DNA from 2 places in the Veillonella sp. T34266-5 genome. Region 1 is predicted to be linked to the other one. Evidence: a T-box and tRNA genes for the amino acid it is inferred to sense, from the RefSeq annotation. Region 1 holds a T-box; the other holds one or more tRNA genes.
The links. A T-box is a leader RNA that pairs with one kind of tRNA and senses whether it is charged. The one in region 1 lies ahead of cysS (cysteine--tRNA ligase), so its partner is inferred to be a tRNA-Cys.
Positions count from the first base shown of each region.

Region 2: it has a tRNA-Cys gene. The T-box ahead of cysS (cysteine--tRNA ligase) is inferred to sense a tRNA for this amino acid. The anticodon was not compared.

Region 1 covers NZ_PPCZ01000013.1:121,608-129,954, reverse strand. The annotation lists gene gltX (glutamate--tRNA ligase) at 1-976, shown strand, start outside; gene VIHSUH07_RS05535 (bile acid:sodium symporter family protein) at 1,077-2,048, shown strand; T-box leader at 2,268-2,473, shown strand; gene cysS (cysteine--tRNA ligase) at 2,523-3,971, shown strand; gene VIHSUH07_RS05525 (Mini-ribonuclease 3) at 3,961-4,446, shown strand; gene rlmB (23S rRNA (guanosine(2251)-2'-O)-methyltransferase RlmB) at 4,439-5,176, shown strand; gene VIHSUH07_RS05515 (NYN domain-containing protein) at 5,186-5,722, shown strand; gene sigH (RNA polymerase sporulation sigma factor SigH) at 5,851-6,519, shown strand; gene secG (preprotein translocase subunit SecG) at 6,525-6,761, shown strand; gene rnr (ribonuclease R) at 6,832-8,347, shown strand, end outside.
Region 2 covers NZ_PPCZ01000016.1:50,863-59,209, reverse strand. The annotation lists gene VIHSUH07_RS06165 (pseudouridine synthase) at 1-545, opposite strand, end outside; gene scpB (SMC-Scp complex subunit ScpB) at 559-1,143, opposite strand; gene VIHSUH07_RS06155 (segregation and condensation protein A) at 1,145-1,894, opposite strand; gene VIHSUH07_RS06150 (phosphoethanolamine transferase) at 2,062-3,894, shown strand; gene VIHSUH07_RS06145 (DUF523 domain-containing protein) at 3,933-4,388, opposite strand; tRNA gene VIHSUH07_RS06140 (tRNA-Leu) at 4,457-4,545, opposite strand; tRNA gene VIHSUH07_RS06135 (tRNA-Cys) at 4,562-4,636, opposite strand; tRNA gene VIHSUH07_RS06130 (tRNA-Gly) at 4,649-4,723, opposite strand; tRNA gene VIHSUH07_RS06125 (tRNA-Phe) at 4,731-4,806, opposite strand; tRNA gene VIHSUH07_RS06120 (tRNA-Asp) at 4,812-4,887, opposite strand; gene VIHSUH07_RS06115 (MBL fold metallo-hydrolase) at 4,938-5,534, opposite strand; gene VIHSUH07_RS06110 (TrkH family potassium uptake protein) at 5,581-7,068, opposite strand; gene trkA (Trk system potassium transporter TrkA) at 7,076-8,347, opposite strand, start outside.

The DNA of each region.
Region 1 (8,347 bases):
ATTTGATGATATGGTTCGTGGTCATGTATCTTTCGAGTCCAATGGTGTAGGTGATTTTGTAATCGTAAAATCCGATGGTATCCCTGTATATAACTTTGCCGTTGTAATGGATGACCACATGATGAAAATCACTCATGTTATTCGTGCAGAAGAACATTTATCCAACACACCTCGTCAAATGGCCATCTACGAAGCACTTGGTTGGGACATTCCTACATTCGGTCACATTTCTTTAATTCTGGGCAAAGATTATAAGAAAATGTCCAAACGTCATGGTGCCACATCTGTTGATCAATACAAACAATTGGGTTACTTGCCAGAAGCATTAGTAAACTTCTTGGCACTTCTCGGTTGGGCTCCAGAAGGTGAAGAAGAATTCTTTACGCAAGATGAATTGATTCAAGCCTTCTCCATGGATCGCGTTGCTAAGAACCCAGCTGTATTTGATATCGATAAATTAAACCATATTAATTTCCATTACATGAAAAACTTGAGCGATGAAGAGTTATTCCACCTTTGCTTGCCTCATTTGAAAGAGGTTGGTTTAGCTCCAGATAGCTTGAACCAAGCTGACATTGATTGGCTAACATTACTTTGCTCTACATTCCGCGATCATATTAGCTTTGGTGCTCAAATTAAAGATCATGTAGGCATGTTCATGGGGGAAACAGTATTCCTCGAAGAAGGTCATGAAGAAGAGTTAAAGGCAGTGCTTAACGAAGAATCTGCTCCAACTGTATTGAATGCTTTCAAAGAAAAATTGGCAGACATGGATGAAGTTACTCCAGAAGCTGTTAAAAAAGCTATCAAGGCTGTTATGAAAGAAACATCTTTGAAAGGTAAATTTGTGTTCATGCCATTGCGCGTTGCCTTGACTGGCCAAATGCATGGTCCTGATTTAAACAATATCGTTACATTGCTTGGTAAAGAAAAATGCTTACATCATTTAGACAATGTAGGTGCTTTAACTAAATAATAGAACTATTGAAAGGCTCTCATACCGATGGTGTGAGGGCCTTTGTTGTATATAATGTACAGATTTGCTATAATTATCGGCGTATTTTATTTTGGTTTTTATGAAAGTGAGTGTTTTGATGAGTTTAATTCGATCTATTAACCATCTCTTCAATAGCTATTTATCTTGGATAGTTTTATTGATGGCCGTATTAGCTTATATGCTACCAACATTCTTTGCGTGGATGACACCATATGTGGCATATATGTTACAATTTGTTATGTTTGCTATGGGTTTAACGTTAACAGCACAAGTATTTCTTGATGTGTTTAAACAACCAATGAAGGTTATCCTCGTATCTGTCATTCAATTTCTATGGATGCCATTAGCAGGCTTTTTAGTAGCTCTTATTTTTAACTTTCCACCGGAAATTGGTATAGGTTTCATCTTGCTAGGTGCATGTCCAGGTGGTACGGCTTCTAATGTAATGACATTCCTCGCTAATGGTAATGTGCCATTGTCCGTATCTGCCACGACCGTATCTACATTATTGGCTCCAATTTTAACACCATTATTCGTAGTATTGTACGCAGGTGCTACATCATCCATTGAAATTCAATTTATGCCGATGTTTATATCCATCGTTAAAATCGTATTGGTTCCAATCATTCTAGGTATCGTATTGAATTACTTTATTGGATCTAAAATCGAACCAGTTAAATCTGTATGTCCTACCATAGCAGCTATTGCAGTATTACTTATTTTGGCAGCCGTAACAGCGGTTAACCAAAAACAAATTGCTGAAACAGGTCTCATCATTTTTGTAGCTTGTTTAGTACAAAACTTGAGTGGCTACGTTGTTACATTCTTTATTTGTAAAGTTCTTAATATCGATGTATCATCTCGTCGTGCTATGCAAATTGAAGTGGCCATGCAAAACTCTGCATTGTCCGTGTCATTAGCGATGAAACATTTTACACCACAAGCAGCGGTAGCAGGTGCTGTATTCTCTATCATCCATAATTTTACAGGCTCTATTTTTGCCGGTATTTGTCGTAAACATGATGATCAAGAAAAATTAGAACAAGCTTAGTTCTTAACGTAGTAAGAACATTGATTTAACAGTTTGTAACTGATAATAAATTTCGTTTCAAAGTGCGATTGAACCTCCATTTTCATAATCCTTAATATGTTTAATTCCCTTGATAAAGGGATATATTCAATGGTTTTGAAGATGGAGGTTTTTCTTGTAATTATTGACATTATATAGCATTATTGGTAAAATTATTTTATATCTTAATATAGGTATACATTAAAAGCTAAGATTGAAAGAAGTACTCTACAACTAACTTTTTAGCGAGAACCGATGGTGGGAGGGTTCAAGGATAGGTAGACGAAATGCATTCATGAGCTGACATCCCGATTATAGGTAGGTTTGTCCGGTGACGCGCCGTTATGCGATGAGTGGGTACCACATTGGTACCTAACAGAGTGGAACCGCGGACCATCGTCTCTGTATGAGATGAGGGTTCTTTTTTATTTTTCGAATATGGAGGCATCAGTATCGATGAGAGAAATTACAGTTTATAATACAATGACGCGCCAAAAAGAGGTGTTTACTCCTGTAACACCAGGTGAAGCAAAGATGTATGTTTGTGGTGTAACACCATATAATCATCCTCATATTGGTAATGCTCGTCCTTTTGTAACGTGGGATGTAATTCGTCGCTACATGAAACATGTAGGATATAAAGTAACGTATGTACAAAACTTCACTGATGTAGACGATAAAATTATTAATACATCTAATGGTGAAGGTGTAGCATGGGACGTAATTGCCAATCGTTATATCGATAGCTATTTTGAAGTTATGGATGCACTTGGTGTAGAACGTGCTGATGTATATCCACGCGTATCTACTCATATCCCTGATATTCTCAAGATGATTTCTACGCTTATTGATAAGGGCTTTGCTTATGAGCTAGATGGAGATGTGTATTTTAGCGTAGAAAAATTTGACCATTATGGTGAATTGTCTGGTCGTACATTAGATGATATGGAAGCTGGCGCTCGTATTGAAGTAGATGGTCGTAAAAAGAACCCTATGGACTTTGCACTTTGGAAAGCTGCAAAACCAGGTGAACCATTCTGGGAAAGTCCTTGGGGCAACGGTCGTCCAGGTTGGCACATCGAATGTTCCGCTATGAGCCAAAAATATTTAGGCGAAGAATTCGATTTCCATGGCGGTGGTAGTGATTTGATTTTCCCTCATCATGAGAATGAAATTGCTCAATCTGAAGGCTGTTCTGGCCATCATCCATCTGTAAAATACTGGTTACATAATGGATTCATTACGATTAATTCTGAAAAAATGTCCAAATCCTTGAATAATTTCTTCTTGGTGAAAGATATTTTAGAACAATATAGTCCAGATGCTTTACGTTACTTCTTACTAAGCACACATTATCGTAGCCCATTGGATTTCTCCGATGAACGTTTAGAAGAAGCTAACAAATCTTTGGAACGATTAGGCACTGCTATCGAAAATCTTTTATATCTTGAAAAATGTGAAGCTGGCCCTTGTGACGATGCTCAACGTTTATTAGAAAAAGCTAAAGAATATGAAGAAGAATTCGAAGCTGCTATGAGCGATGATTTCAATACTGCTTTAGCTACATCTAGCATGTTTGGCCTTGCTAAAGAAATCAACATTTATTACCAAGCTGTAACAGGCCGTGAAGGTGTTGTTTGCCAAGAAGCAATCGCTGAGGTAAAACGTATCTTCAAGTTTATGACAGAGGTCATTGGCGTATTAGAAAAAGCTTGGGAAGGTAATACTGGTGCTGACGCTGCAGAATACGAACAATTGATGGACGTTATTTTATCTGTTCGCCAAGCGTGCCGTGAGCAAAAACAATGGGTTCTTGCCGATTGCATTCGCGATCGATTAGCTGAAATTGGTATTACTATTGAAGATTCTCCTACAGGAGCACGGTGGAAAAAGCGTGAAATTTAAGCAATTTCAATTTCTGAAACAAGAAGCTATAAAAAAATTAATACTCTTAGATACGGAAGACCATTCTTTTGTATCTAAACCAGCATCTGAAGTATTAGCTTCAGATGCTGTTATGTTGGCCTATATTGGTGATGCTGTGTATTCTATGTACATTAGACAACGCGTTGTAGAAATGAGTATTTCAAAGGTTCAGGTTCTACATACATTGGTAACCGAATTTATTTGTGCAAAATCTCAGTCAAAAGTATTGGATCAATTAGAATCAATGCTTACAGAGGATGAACAAACAATTGCTAGACGAGCTCGAAATAGTAATGTCAATGTACCTAAGAGTAGTTCTGTACGAGAATATCGAAATAGTACCGCCTTTGAAGCAGTCCTTGGTTTCCTATATGAAACAGGTCAGCAGGACCGACTTAATGAATTGATGAAAGAGGCCTATTCTATTACATTAAGAGGACTTTCACATGGATAATTATATTGTAGGCAGAAATGCCGTAAAGGAAGCATTAAAAGCAGGCCGTTCTATACAACGCATTTTGGTGAGTGATGATAAAGTTAAAACAGGTTTATCTGACATCGTAGGACTAGCAAAATCAAAGGGGGTAGAGATTCGCCCCACACCTGTTAAACAGATGAATCGCTATGAAACGGATGTACCTCATCAAGGTGTCATTGCTTTTGTGAATGCTGTAGAATTTAAAGACCTTGGAGAAGTACTACAAGAGTCCAATCATGAGAACCCTTTGCTTATCTTAACGGATGGCGTAGAGGATCCTCATAATATGGGGGCTATTATCCGTACTGCCGAATGTGTGGGGGCCACAGCAGTTTTGATTCCTAAACGCCATAATGCACCTATTAACGCAACGGTTGCTAAAACATCTGCCGGTGCAGTAGAGCAGATTCCACTCGTTCAAGTTGGTAATGTTACGCAAACGATTAAACAGTTGCAAAAACAAGGATTCTGGGTTCTTGGCGCTCATATGGAAGGTGATCGTACCTTGTATGAAGCCGATTTAACCATTCCTACTGTCCTTGTCATCGGCAATGAAGGTAAGGGGATTAGCCGTGTCGTAAAAGAAGCCTGTGACTTTTTAGTTACCATTCCTATGTATGGCAATTTAAATTCTTTAAATGCATCTGTAGCTGCTGCCATTCTCATGTATGAAGCAGTTCGACAACGGACCATGAAGGTAAAATAGAGGTGCTGCATGCTAAAGGATATTTTAATCGTCGATGGATATAATGTCATCTTCGCATGGCAAAGTTTAAAAAAACTGGCTAATGAATCCTTGGAACACGCTCGAATGGAATTGCGTAATCAACTTTTAAATTATGGTAAATTTAAAGGTTATGAGGTTATACTCGTTTTTGATGGTAAATATACTAAGTCTATAGCGAGCATAGAAGAAATCACTAAAGGATTTATCGAAGTATATACAGATGATGGTGAAACGGCAGATTCTTTTATTGAACGAGAGGTATTCTTACGGCAAGGCAAGTATACCAATGTCTATGTTGTCACCTCTGATGGAGCTGAACAAAATCAAATATTAGGTTCTGGTGGACTGCGGATTCCAGCAAGAGAATTACAAAATGATATGCGTCTTGCCAAGCAAGAGGAACGCTTGCAATATACACATAAACATCATCGTGACCAAATGGTACTCAGGAGAAATGAGGTATATGACCACTTAGATCCCGATGTGGCTGAAAAATTAGAAGCCATACGGAGAGGTACAAAATAAGCAGAACAGATAGACCTACTGTAGTAGTATGAAGTACATTCTATTTCATACATATTGCAGAACATATATAATTCAAGTATAATAACATATATTGGTATTTCTACAATATGTGATTGTATGGAGGACCTATGAACAATTTTCATACGCAACAGTCCGATTACAATTTCAAAGAAATGACTGATGAGCAAGTTGTGGTCATAGCTCAACAAGAGCAAAATGAGTTTGCAATCGACTATATAGTCAATAAATATAAAAATTTTGTGCGCGCTAAGGCGCGTACCTATTTTCTTGTAGGTGCCGATCGAGATGATATCATTCAAGAAGGCATGATTGGTTTGTATAAAGCTACTCGTGATTTTAGACATGATAAATTAGCATCTTTTCGGGCCTTTGCAGAACTATGTATTACACGGCAAATTATTACGGCCATAAAATCTGCGACACGTCAAAAGCACGCTCCACTCAATTCTTATATCTCTTTAAATAAGCCTGTGTACACAGAAGAGTCTGAACGGACCTTGTTAGAAATGCTTTCATCAGCACGAAGTACAAATCCTGAAGACCTCATTATTAGCCAAGAAGAGCTAGATGACATCGAAAAAAACATAGGACATATTTTAAGTGATCTAGAGTGGCAAGTGTTAGAAGGCTATTTAGATGGTAAATCATATCAGGAGATGGCAAAAGGTACTGACCGTAGCATCAAGTCGATTGATAATGCTTTACAAAGGGTTAAACGTAAATTAGAGAAGTTTTTGGAACATCGTGTATTAGATGCTCCTACACAGGAAGGATGACTATTGTGACAAATTTTTTGATGGTTTTAGAAATCATTGTGTCCATTTTATTGATTGTTGTTGTAATTGCTCAAACTAGTAAGAGTTCTGGTATGGGCGGCGCTGTTTCTGGTGCGGCAGATTCTACATTCGGTGGTAAAGAACGCGGCTTAGATGGGTTCTTATCTCGCTGTACAATCATTTTAGGTATTATCTTTGCTGTGTTGAGCTTAGTTCTAGGGGCAATGATTAACCAATTCTAATTTGAAAGCCTGCCTAGCAGGCTTTTCTTTTTTTCAGCATATATGAATACTATGCAAAGGAGGTGTTTGTATGAAAGAAAAAGTGTTAGCGTTTTATAAATCTATTTATCCCCATACGTATCATATCGATGATGCTGCTATGGATTGTCATGTTAAGGGCGGACGTGAACTGGATGCCTTTATGGATGCTGCTAAAGAGCTATTAAAAGAGGGGCGTTTAAGCTTTATAAGAAAAGATGTATATGCCTATAATAATGACACAGAATTTATTGAAGGTATTTACAAGGGCTACAGAAAATCCTTTGGATTTGTTATCACTGCTCCTGATGAAGAGGATGTGTATATAGCAGAACAAAATAAGGGCACTGCTATGCACAATGATAAGGTTCGTGTACGTATTATCACATCTCGTGATTCACGCCATAAACGAGAAGGTGTTGTCACTGAAGTTATAGAACGTGCTAATGAAACTGTTGTAGGTACCTATGACAGACAGCAATCCTTTGGTTTTGTCATTCCTGATGATGAACGATTGGGTACAGATATTTATGTCGATTTACATAATACTTTAGATGCTCGCAGTGGTGCTAAGGTTCTCGTAAAAATCATCAAATGGCCAGAAGGCGATAAGAAACCAGAAGGTGTCATTACAGAAGTATTGGGCTACAAAGGGGATGTAGGCCTTGATATTAACTGTATTATGGCTAATTATGACTTGCCATTTTCCTTCCCAGAAGATGTTGTGAAAGCGAGTCAACATATCAATACGACCATTACAGATGATCCAAAACGTTGGGATTTACGCGATGTGCCAATGGTTACTATCGATGGTGAAGATGCAAAAGACCTTGATGATGCAGTCAGTGGTCGTAAACTTGATAATGGTAACTATGAACTAGGTGTACATATTGCCGATGTAAGCCATTATGTAGTGTCACAAAAGGCTATCGATAGAGAGGCCTATAAACGGGGAACATCTGTCTATCTAGTTGACCGAGTTATCCCTATGTTACCGGAGGTGTTATCCAATGGTATCTGTAGCTTAAATGCTGGCGAAGATCGATATGCCATGACCTGTATGATGGAAATTGATGCACATGGTAAGGTTGTTAATTATCGGATTCAACCATCTATTATCCATGTTAATCGTCGTTGCAGTTATAAAGAGATTTATAAAGCATTAACCGAAGATATTATTCCTGATGACTTGGCACCTCTTATGCCGATGATTCACAATTTATCCGACATCGCAAAAACTTTAAATGATATGCGCCGTCGTCGTGGTGCACTGGATTTTGATTTCCCTGAATATAAGGTGCTTTTAGATACAGAAGGCACGCCATTGCGCATTGTACGTCGCGACCGGACATTAGCGGAACGACTTATTGAAGAATGTATGCTTATAGCTAATGAAACGGTAGCTACTCATCTAAAGAATACAAACCGTACGAGTGTATATCGTATCCATGAAACACCGAGCGAAGAAAAGATGAGTATGTATCAAAAGGTACTCAATTACTTAGGGCAAGATATTCGATTACATCTTGATGAATTGGAACCACGCGTGTTCCAACATATTTTAGATG
Region 2 (8,347 bases), on a different contig from region 1:
GTAATTTCCACTTCATGAACTCCATTGTGATCATCAAAGCCCAAATCCACAAGTGTAGCAGGTGAAGTCACACCATCTTCAAGAGGTACGCCATCTGCGATAACCTGTAAATCAGAATCATTCACACGCCCCTTAATACGAACTTCATATGTTTTTTCAACGCCCTTAGATGGATGTGTAAGGTTTTGAGCTAATTCTCCATCATTTGTTAACAGTAATAAGCCTTCTGTATGTAAATCAAGACGTCCAATTGGATAAATGCGACGTTTTTCATTTTTAATATAATCCATTACAGTTTCCCGTCCTTGTGGATCTGTAACAGATGTAATAACACCTTTCGGTTTATTCATTAAATAATATACAGGTTTCTCAACAGCTAATAACTGACCATCTACCATGACCTTATCTTTCATAGGGTCTACCTTGACACCTAGCTCTGTCACCTTGCGGCCATTAACACGTACCTTACCAGCTGCAATCAATTCTTCCGCCTTGCGACGAGATGCCACACCACAGCTGGCAATAAATTTTTGTAATCGTTCCATTATATATCCTCTTCTATGTATTTTCTAATCCATTTTGATTAGAAGAAGTTGTTACTTCTTCATTTTCTACAACATCTACCGGTACACTCGTTACATCAGCCTCGGCAGTATCTAATTCTTTATGTAAATCATCAATGGATGTAACACCAGTACTTCGCAAAAACTCATCGGTGGTACCATACAAAATAGGGCGTCCCACCGTATCCTTATGTCCTAATTCAGCAATCAATGCTCGAGACAATAATTGTTTAATTACCTTATCACTATTAACACCGCGTACCTCTTCAATTTCGGCTTTTGTGATCGGTTGTTTATATGCAATAACCGCTAGTGTTTCCATAGCTGCATTAGATAATTTATCTTCTTTTCTTCGTATATGCCCAATATAAGGGGCCGCTTCTGGTGCACTGACCAACTCAATACCAGCTGCTGAAACGCGTACACGGATACCACGTTTATGAGATTCTAATTCAGATGATAATGCATCCACATATTCCAAGGCGTCTTGTTTTGAAAGTCCAAAAATATCTTGTATAACATCTATAGAAATAGGTTTGGCCGCAGAAAATAGTACCGCTTCTAGATCTGATACGCCCATGCTATTCCTCCTCTACCTCTTCATCATTGTGTAATCCCATGACAGGTGCTGTGAAAATTATGTCATCATTTTCATAAAACATAGCCAATTCCTGTTGTTTTAATAATTCTAGTACGGCCATAAAGATCGTTACCATACCACTCTTAGTTTCAATAGCAACAAGCAATTCGCGAAAAGCTAATCGCTCTCCACGGCGAGCACGACTAGCCAAGGAGACAATCATGTCCTCTAAGCTATATGCATCTTTTTCTACCGTTACTTGACGAACTGTCTCTTCTGATTCTGTTTCATTACGCTTATGTAAAACAGAATAAAATATATCATATAGTTTAGATAATTCTAAATTATAAAAACTATCTAATCCTAATACACTCGTTTCTTCAGGACGGCTAAAAACATTTGATTCAATAGATGCTTTTTCCATTAAGATTTGAGTAAAATCTTTTATCTTTTTAAACTCTACTAACTTAGCCACTAATTCATCTCGTGGATCTTCGCTTTCATCGGGTTCAGGTTCAACCTTAGGTAATAGCATACGGGACTTAATTTGTAATAATGTAGATGCCATTACAAGGAATTCACTACTATAATGGATATCAAAATGATTCCAATTATCTAGATATTCTAAATATTGGCTAGTGATTTCAACAATTGGGATATCCGTAATTTCAATCTTATGTTTTTCAATTAAATGTAAGAGTAAATCGAGCGGGCCCTCGAATACATCCAATTTATAATTATAGTCCCCCATGAATCCCCATTCCTTAACGATACTACTTCATAACTATATAATTATATCCTAAATTAAAGATTTCTTCTACGTACAGCATATATAATTGTATTTTTTAGTATTCTTTGTTATCTTATAATGTGAAGAAAAATATATATTGTTGTAAGCTCCTTTAGAAAGGATACATTATGTTATCATCAATGAAATCATTGATTCGAAATCCTATTTTGCGTTTTGGCATTATAGGCATAGTGCTCTACATTGCACTATTTTTTATTTATGAACCAGTTACATTAGGTCTAGATGTTGAGGATATTACAATCCTTGCGGTACCGACCATGGTCGGAATGTTCTTATTCCAGTACTTTATGAGCTGTACCGTGTTCCATCGTGCATTTCTAGGCTATGGTCTGGTTGGTCTACTTTGGGGACTCACATTCCCGCTATTATTTCACTGGTCCTATGTTAAGCCCCTTTACTTCTATGAGTTTGCCAACGATTTTTTATTTGGTTTACTCTTATTTATGGGACTATCCGGCATTCAATATTTGGTAACACAAACGGGACGGCTGCAGAAATTAACATCTGCTATACTGGCATTATTCTCATCGGTCCTTAGTCTCATCCCATTATTACAAATCGGTTATTATATGACCACTTGGCACTGCTTAACACCAGCAAGTCTATTAGCAGTATATATGACAAATCCAGAAGAAGCCTTCGGATTCTTAAAGAATGCTGCTGGTATACCCGGTCTTATCGCCATCGTCATAGGCTTAATATTATGGACACTCTTCCTATATTGGTGCAACCTAGGAATGAAACGAGTTGTCGATTTTAACACAACTCGTCCTTTACGATTAGGCGTACTCATCGCGTCCATGGTAGCATTTATCGTTTATGTACCATTCTTCTTATTTCCTCAAACATGCATCGTAGCCAATTGGACAGCTGCAGGTAATTATGTTAAAGAAATGCAACAGTACAACGATAATCACCACCTTGTTTTTGATTCATTCAATTTGGACTCAAAGGATACAACACCTACTAAAACACCTGGAACTATCATTCTCGTTATCGGCGAATCCAGTTCCCGTGATTACATGAAGGTCTATAATCCAAAATTCCAATACGATGACACACCTTGGCAAGAGGATATGCGAGATCACAATAAAGATTTTATCTTCTTTAATCATGCATACTCTTCTTATGTACAAACGGTGCCAACCTTAGAACGCGCCCTTTCGGAGCGCAACCAATACGATGACCGTCCATTCCTAGATTCTGCTAACATTTTAGATGTAGCCAAAAAAGCAGGCTATACAACATCTTGGTTTAGTAACCAAGGCGTATTTGGCGAATATGATACAGCTATTTCCTTGATGGCTAAAACGGCGGATACTACGAAATGGGCTCATGAATCCTATGGTTTTTCTGATTTATACGATGAAGCATTATTGCCACTATTAAAAACGGTTGATCCAAGTAAAAACAATTTTATCGTAATTCATATTATGGGTAGCCACATTTATTACAATGATAGATATCCTCATGAATTCAGTAAATGGAAAAAAGGCCCTAATCCAGAAGGTATTGAGGCCTATGCAAATAGTCAACTCTACACAGATTGGTTGTTACAACAAATTTATACATATGGTAAAGATAATCTAAATCTTCAAGCTATGGTATATTTTTCTGACCATGGTGAAAGCGTAGATAAATCTCACAACCCAGATACATTTGATTTTGTGATGACACACATTCCATTCTGGATGTACTTATCACCTCAATATCGAGCTGCATACCCTCAAACAGTATCAGCTTTAGATAGTCATGAACATCAATATTTCACCAATGATTTATTGTACGATACATTAGTTGGTCTCATGCATGCACCAAATAGTCGTTACGATAAAACGAGAGACTTTAGTAATAGCGCTTATCGATTTAATCTACATAATCTCACAACGCTATTAGGCGAACAACCATTGACTAATGACCCTGTAAATGCAGGACAATAAGATATCCTATTACAACAATAGCGACGATTGAATTTATATCAATCGTCGCTATTTTGCGTTATAAGGGCTACTACATTCTTTTCTGTATAAATCTGTATATCGTGTTGTAATAAGAGCTCTGACGTGACACCAACCCCTTTTACGAGGGTTCTCGTAAATGTACCATCATATAGTTCACCATATCCACAGCTAGGGCTTTTGGCTTTTAATAAAGCACACCGGCAATTCTTCTCTATAGCAATTGCTAAGGCTAATGTTGCACCGCGTTTAAATTGTTCCGTCACATCGGTACCATTCTTTGTTTGTACTCGATTACCTACGCGTTCTGCTGGACATCTGGGCGTTAACAGCCCTCCTAGTACCTCCGGACATACCGGAACAAGGTTATAGACGTTCTTAAGCTCTTCTAAGCAATCTATTCGATTATGGTCACCATCATAGCGACAACAAACACCGCAAAGGCATTCACTAATTAATAGATTCGGTTTACTCACGTTATATACCTACTCGTAAATACAATTAAAATTATATACAAAAAAAGACTAACCGAAGTTAGTCTTAATGGTGCCGAGGACCGGAATCGAACCGGTACGGTTATTTCTAACCGACGGATTTTAAGTCCGTTGCGTCTGCCTGTTCCGCCACCCCGGCATGGGTAACGATTTTGTGGAGGCGGCACCCAGAATCGAACTGGGGAATAAAGGTTTTGCAGACCTCTGCCTTACCGCTTGGCTATGCCGCCATATAAAGTTAGTGGAGCGGGAAACGAGATTCGAACTCGCGACCCCCGCCTTGGCAAGGCGGTGCTCTACCGCTGAGCTATTCCCGCATGTACATGGTGCCTCAGGACAGAATCGAACTGTCGACACACGGATTTTCAGTCCGTTGCTCTACCGACTGAGCTACCGAGGCATGAATGGCGACCCCGATCAGATTTGAACTGACGATCTTCGCCGTGACAGGGCGACATGTTAACCGCTACACCACGGGGCCGTATCCAAAGTACTTGCTTAGTATATCGGTTATCAGAGTTTTTGTCAACACTATATGTGTAAATTCTTGATGAAGTTTTTTTCATCTCCCAAAATAGTGCTCTCCCTATGTCCAGGTTCTACTAATAATGCATCATCTAGCTCCAGTATTTTACATAAGCTTTTATGTAAATCTTCAGCATCGCCATTATAATTATCGCTATTTCCAACATTTTGTTTAAAAATAGTATCACCTGTAAATAGATGGCCTTCTATTTCAAAACATACGGAACCTGCGCTATGCCCTGGTGTATGATACACCCGTATATGAAATGGTCCGATATTTAGTATGCCTTCTTGCAAGGGAATACATTGAGTAAACATCTTTTTCTTATATACACTTGGGCGCCGGCGAATCAATTGTAATAATTCATGATCCCCCTCATGTAAATACGCAGGAATATTGTAGTACTCACAAATTTCATCGAGTGACGAAACATGATCACAATGACCATGAGTTAATAAAACGGCAAGCGGTGTAGAGTCCCCTACCATCTCAATTATATGCTTACTATGAAATCCTGGATCAATTATGAGAGATTGATTGTCTTCTTTTAATACATAGCAGTTTGCCTTATATAATCCTAATGGACGTTTTATTATTTCCATTATACAATCCCTTCCCCCATAATACATCCAGTATACATATAAGCTTCTACAAAATTCTATATCGTTTTGTAGTATCTTTTTTTATAAAATATCCTTCCCAGAACTGTGGATGAAGCATAACTAGAATCGTAAATAACTCCAAACGACCTAATAGCATATCCACAATAGCCACACCTTTTGCACCTAAAGGTAATAATGCAAAGGAATCAGTTGGGCCATAACTGCCAAATGCTAAACCTACATTACTTTGGAATGCAGTTACTATTTGTAGTGCATCACCTGTAGACAGACCAAAACATGTCATAAGAAATACGGATATAACATAAATCATTAAATATAGAAATATAAATTGTTGCGTCATACGCACCCACTTTTCTGGCAATGGTTTTCCATTGATTCGTACCACTTGAACCATATCAGGGTGTATAGCTTTTCTCAAATATATGATACTACTTTTAATTAGTATAATAAGACGGATAATCTTAACGCCACCAGTTGTAGATCCACTACAGCCACCAAAAAAGCTGGATATAAATAACATCATTTGAGCCGCAGCAGGCCATAAATCGTAATCAGATACGGCAAAACCACTACCCGTTTGTATTGATACTAAGGTAAAGGCTGAATCTTGAAAAGCTTGTCCTATATCCATAGAATTAGATTGAAAATATAAGGATATAAAGGTAATAAGAATACCAATAGCTAATACCAGCCAATACATACGCGTTTCAAAATCAGAGAATAACGCTGAGAATCCTTTTTGAACTACATTATAATATACGGCAAAATTACCGCCTGCAATGACCATAAACAAGATAAATACAACACATATATATGTATTTTGACTATATAAAAAAGTACCTGCAGTAGTCGGCGTCAATCCACCAGTCGCAATAATAGAAAATGCATAATTCAACGCATCAAAAGGATCTATACCACCTAAGCAGAGCATGATAAAACAGATGATGGTAAATATTACGTACAATGTCCATAATTTTGATGCTATAGATTGTATCCGTGGTAACACTACACCTGGTTTTGGTACAGATGCTTCAGCATTAAAAAAATGAGCAGCATCAGCACCGAGATTTCGTAAGAACGATAGAATCAACACAATGATTCCCATACCGCCAATCCAGTGCATCAATCCACGCCAAAGGATGAATGTCTTTGGTATGCTATCTACATCAGCAATAACTGTAGCACCTGTTGCCGTAATACCTGACATAGATTCAAATAGAGCGTCCATCGGATTAACTAATACACCAGATATGATAAAAGGAATAGCCCCCAATAACACTGTGAATATCCATGTGGAACTGACTACTAAAAAGCCATCTCTCAAGCTAAAGGTTTTACTACTATGCCCACCAAGTACTAGTAGAGCACCGAGCAATATGGATAATATAGCGGTAACACCAAAGGACCAATATGCAGTTTCAAATAGAATACTATATATAAATGGTATAACAAGAAAAGCTCCAAAAATATAGAGCAATTTCCCTACCAAGGACATAACAATCTGTATACGCATATAACCCCTACGTTAAATAATTTAATAATTTAGTAACAGATTCAGGCAATGAAAATAGTACAATATGATCACCTACTAACAGCTCTGTATTACCACGCGGAACAATCGCTTCATCATCGCGAAGTATGACACCAACTAGGGCTTTACCAGGGAGGCGGATATCTTTAAGTTGTTTACCGGCTACTGGAGATTGTTCGGTAATAATAATCTCTATGGATTCAGCCTTACCACCTTCAAAAGTAGATATAGAGACAACACCTTCACCACTGCGAACAAATCGTAGTATTTGCCCTGCCGTCATCAATCGTGGTGAAAATACAATATCTATACCGACTTGTTCCATGAGCATAATATATTCAGGTCGTCCCACACGAACAACGGTTTTAGGTATGCCCATATGTTTACCTACCAAGGCAACTAACAGGTTTAATTTATCATCATCAGTTAAAACGATAATAACATCATTATCAGCTACTTCTTCGGCTTCTAGTAAATCAAAATCAGTACCATCTCCATTAATGACAATGGCTTTATCCACTTGTGCTGCCAAGGCTTCACAACGCTCAATATCCTTCTCAATAACCTTAACAGTAAACCCGGCTTTTTCCAATAAGATAGCCAAGTTGCGACCTAATAAACCAGCCCCAACAATAACGGCCCGTTTATGGAAGGTTGCATGATTCGAAAACCATGCTTGTTCTACTTCATTAATACCATCTTTTAAACCTAAAAAGAAAACACTGTCATTTGGTAATAATATACTTTCACCATGAGGTATAATCATTTCACCTAATCGTAAAATGCCAACCAATAACACACCTTCTGGAAAAGTTAACTCTTTTAAAGGTTTATTTACGAGCGGAAATGTATTATTAATTTTAAATTCCATTAAACGTACAGCGCCTTGACCAAATTCTTCTACATCAAGGGCAGAAGGCGTTTCAATAATATGAAGTAATTCTTGCGCCGTAACCATTTCTGGATTAATAAATAAATCAACACCTAATCGTTCTTTCATATGATCGTCCATATGATCAACGATATTTGTATCCCTTACACGTGCTACAGTAGATGGAACACCTGCTATTTTAGCTACCGCACAAGATAACATATTGACTTCATCTGAATCGGTAACTGAGATAAACATCCCCACATCAGATAAGTCAATTTCATTCAACAACTGAATGTCGCTACCATTACCGCACACTAAACTAACATCCAATGTATTTTCAAGATTATGGATACGCTCCTGCGAACGGTCAATAAGATATACGTCATG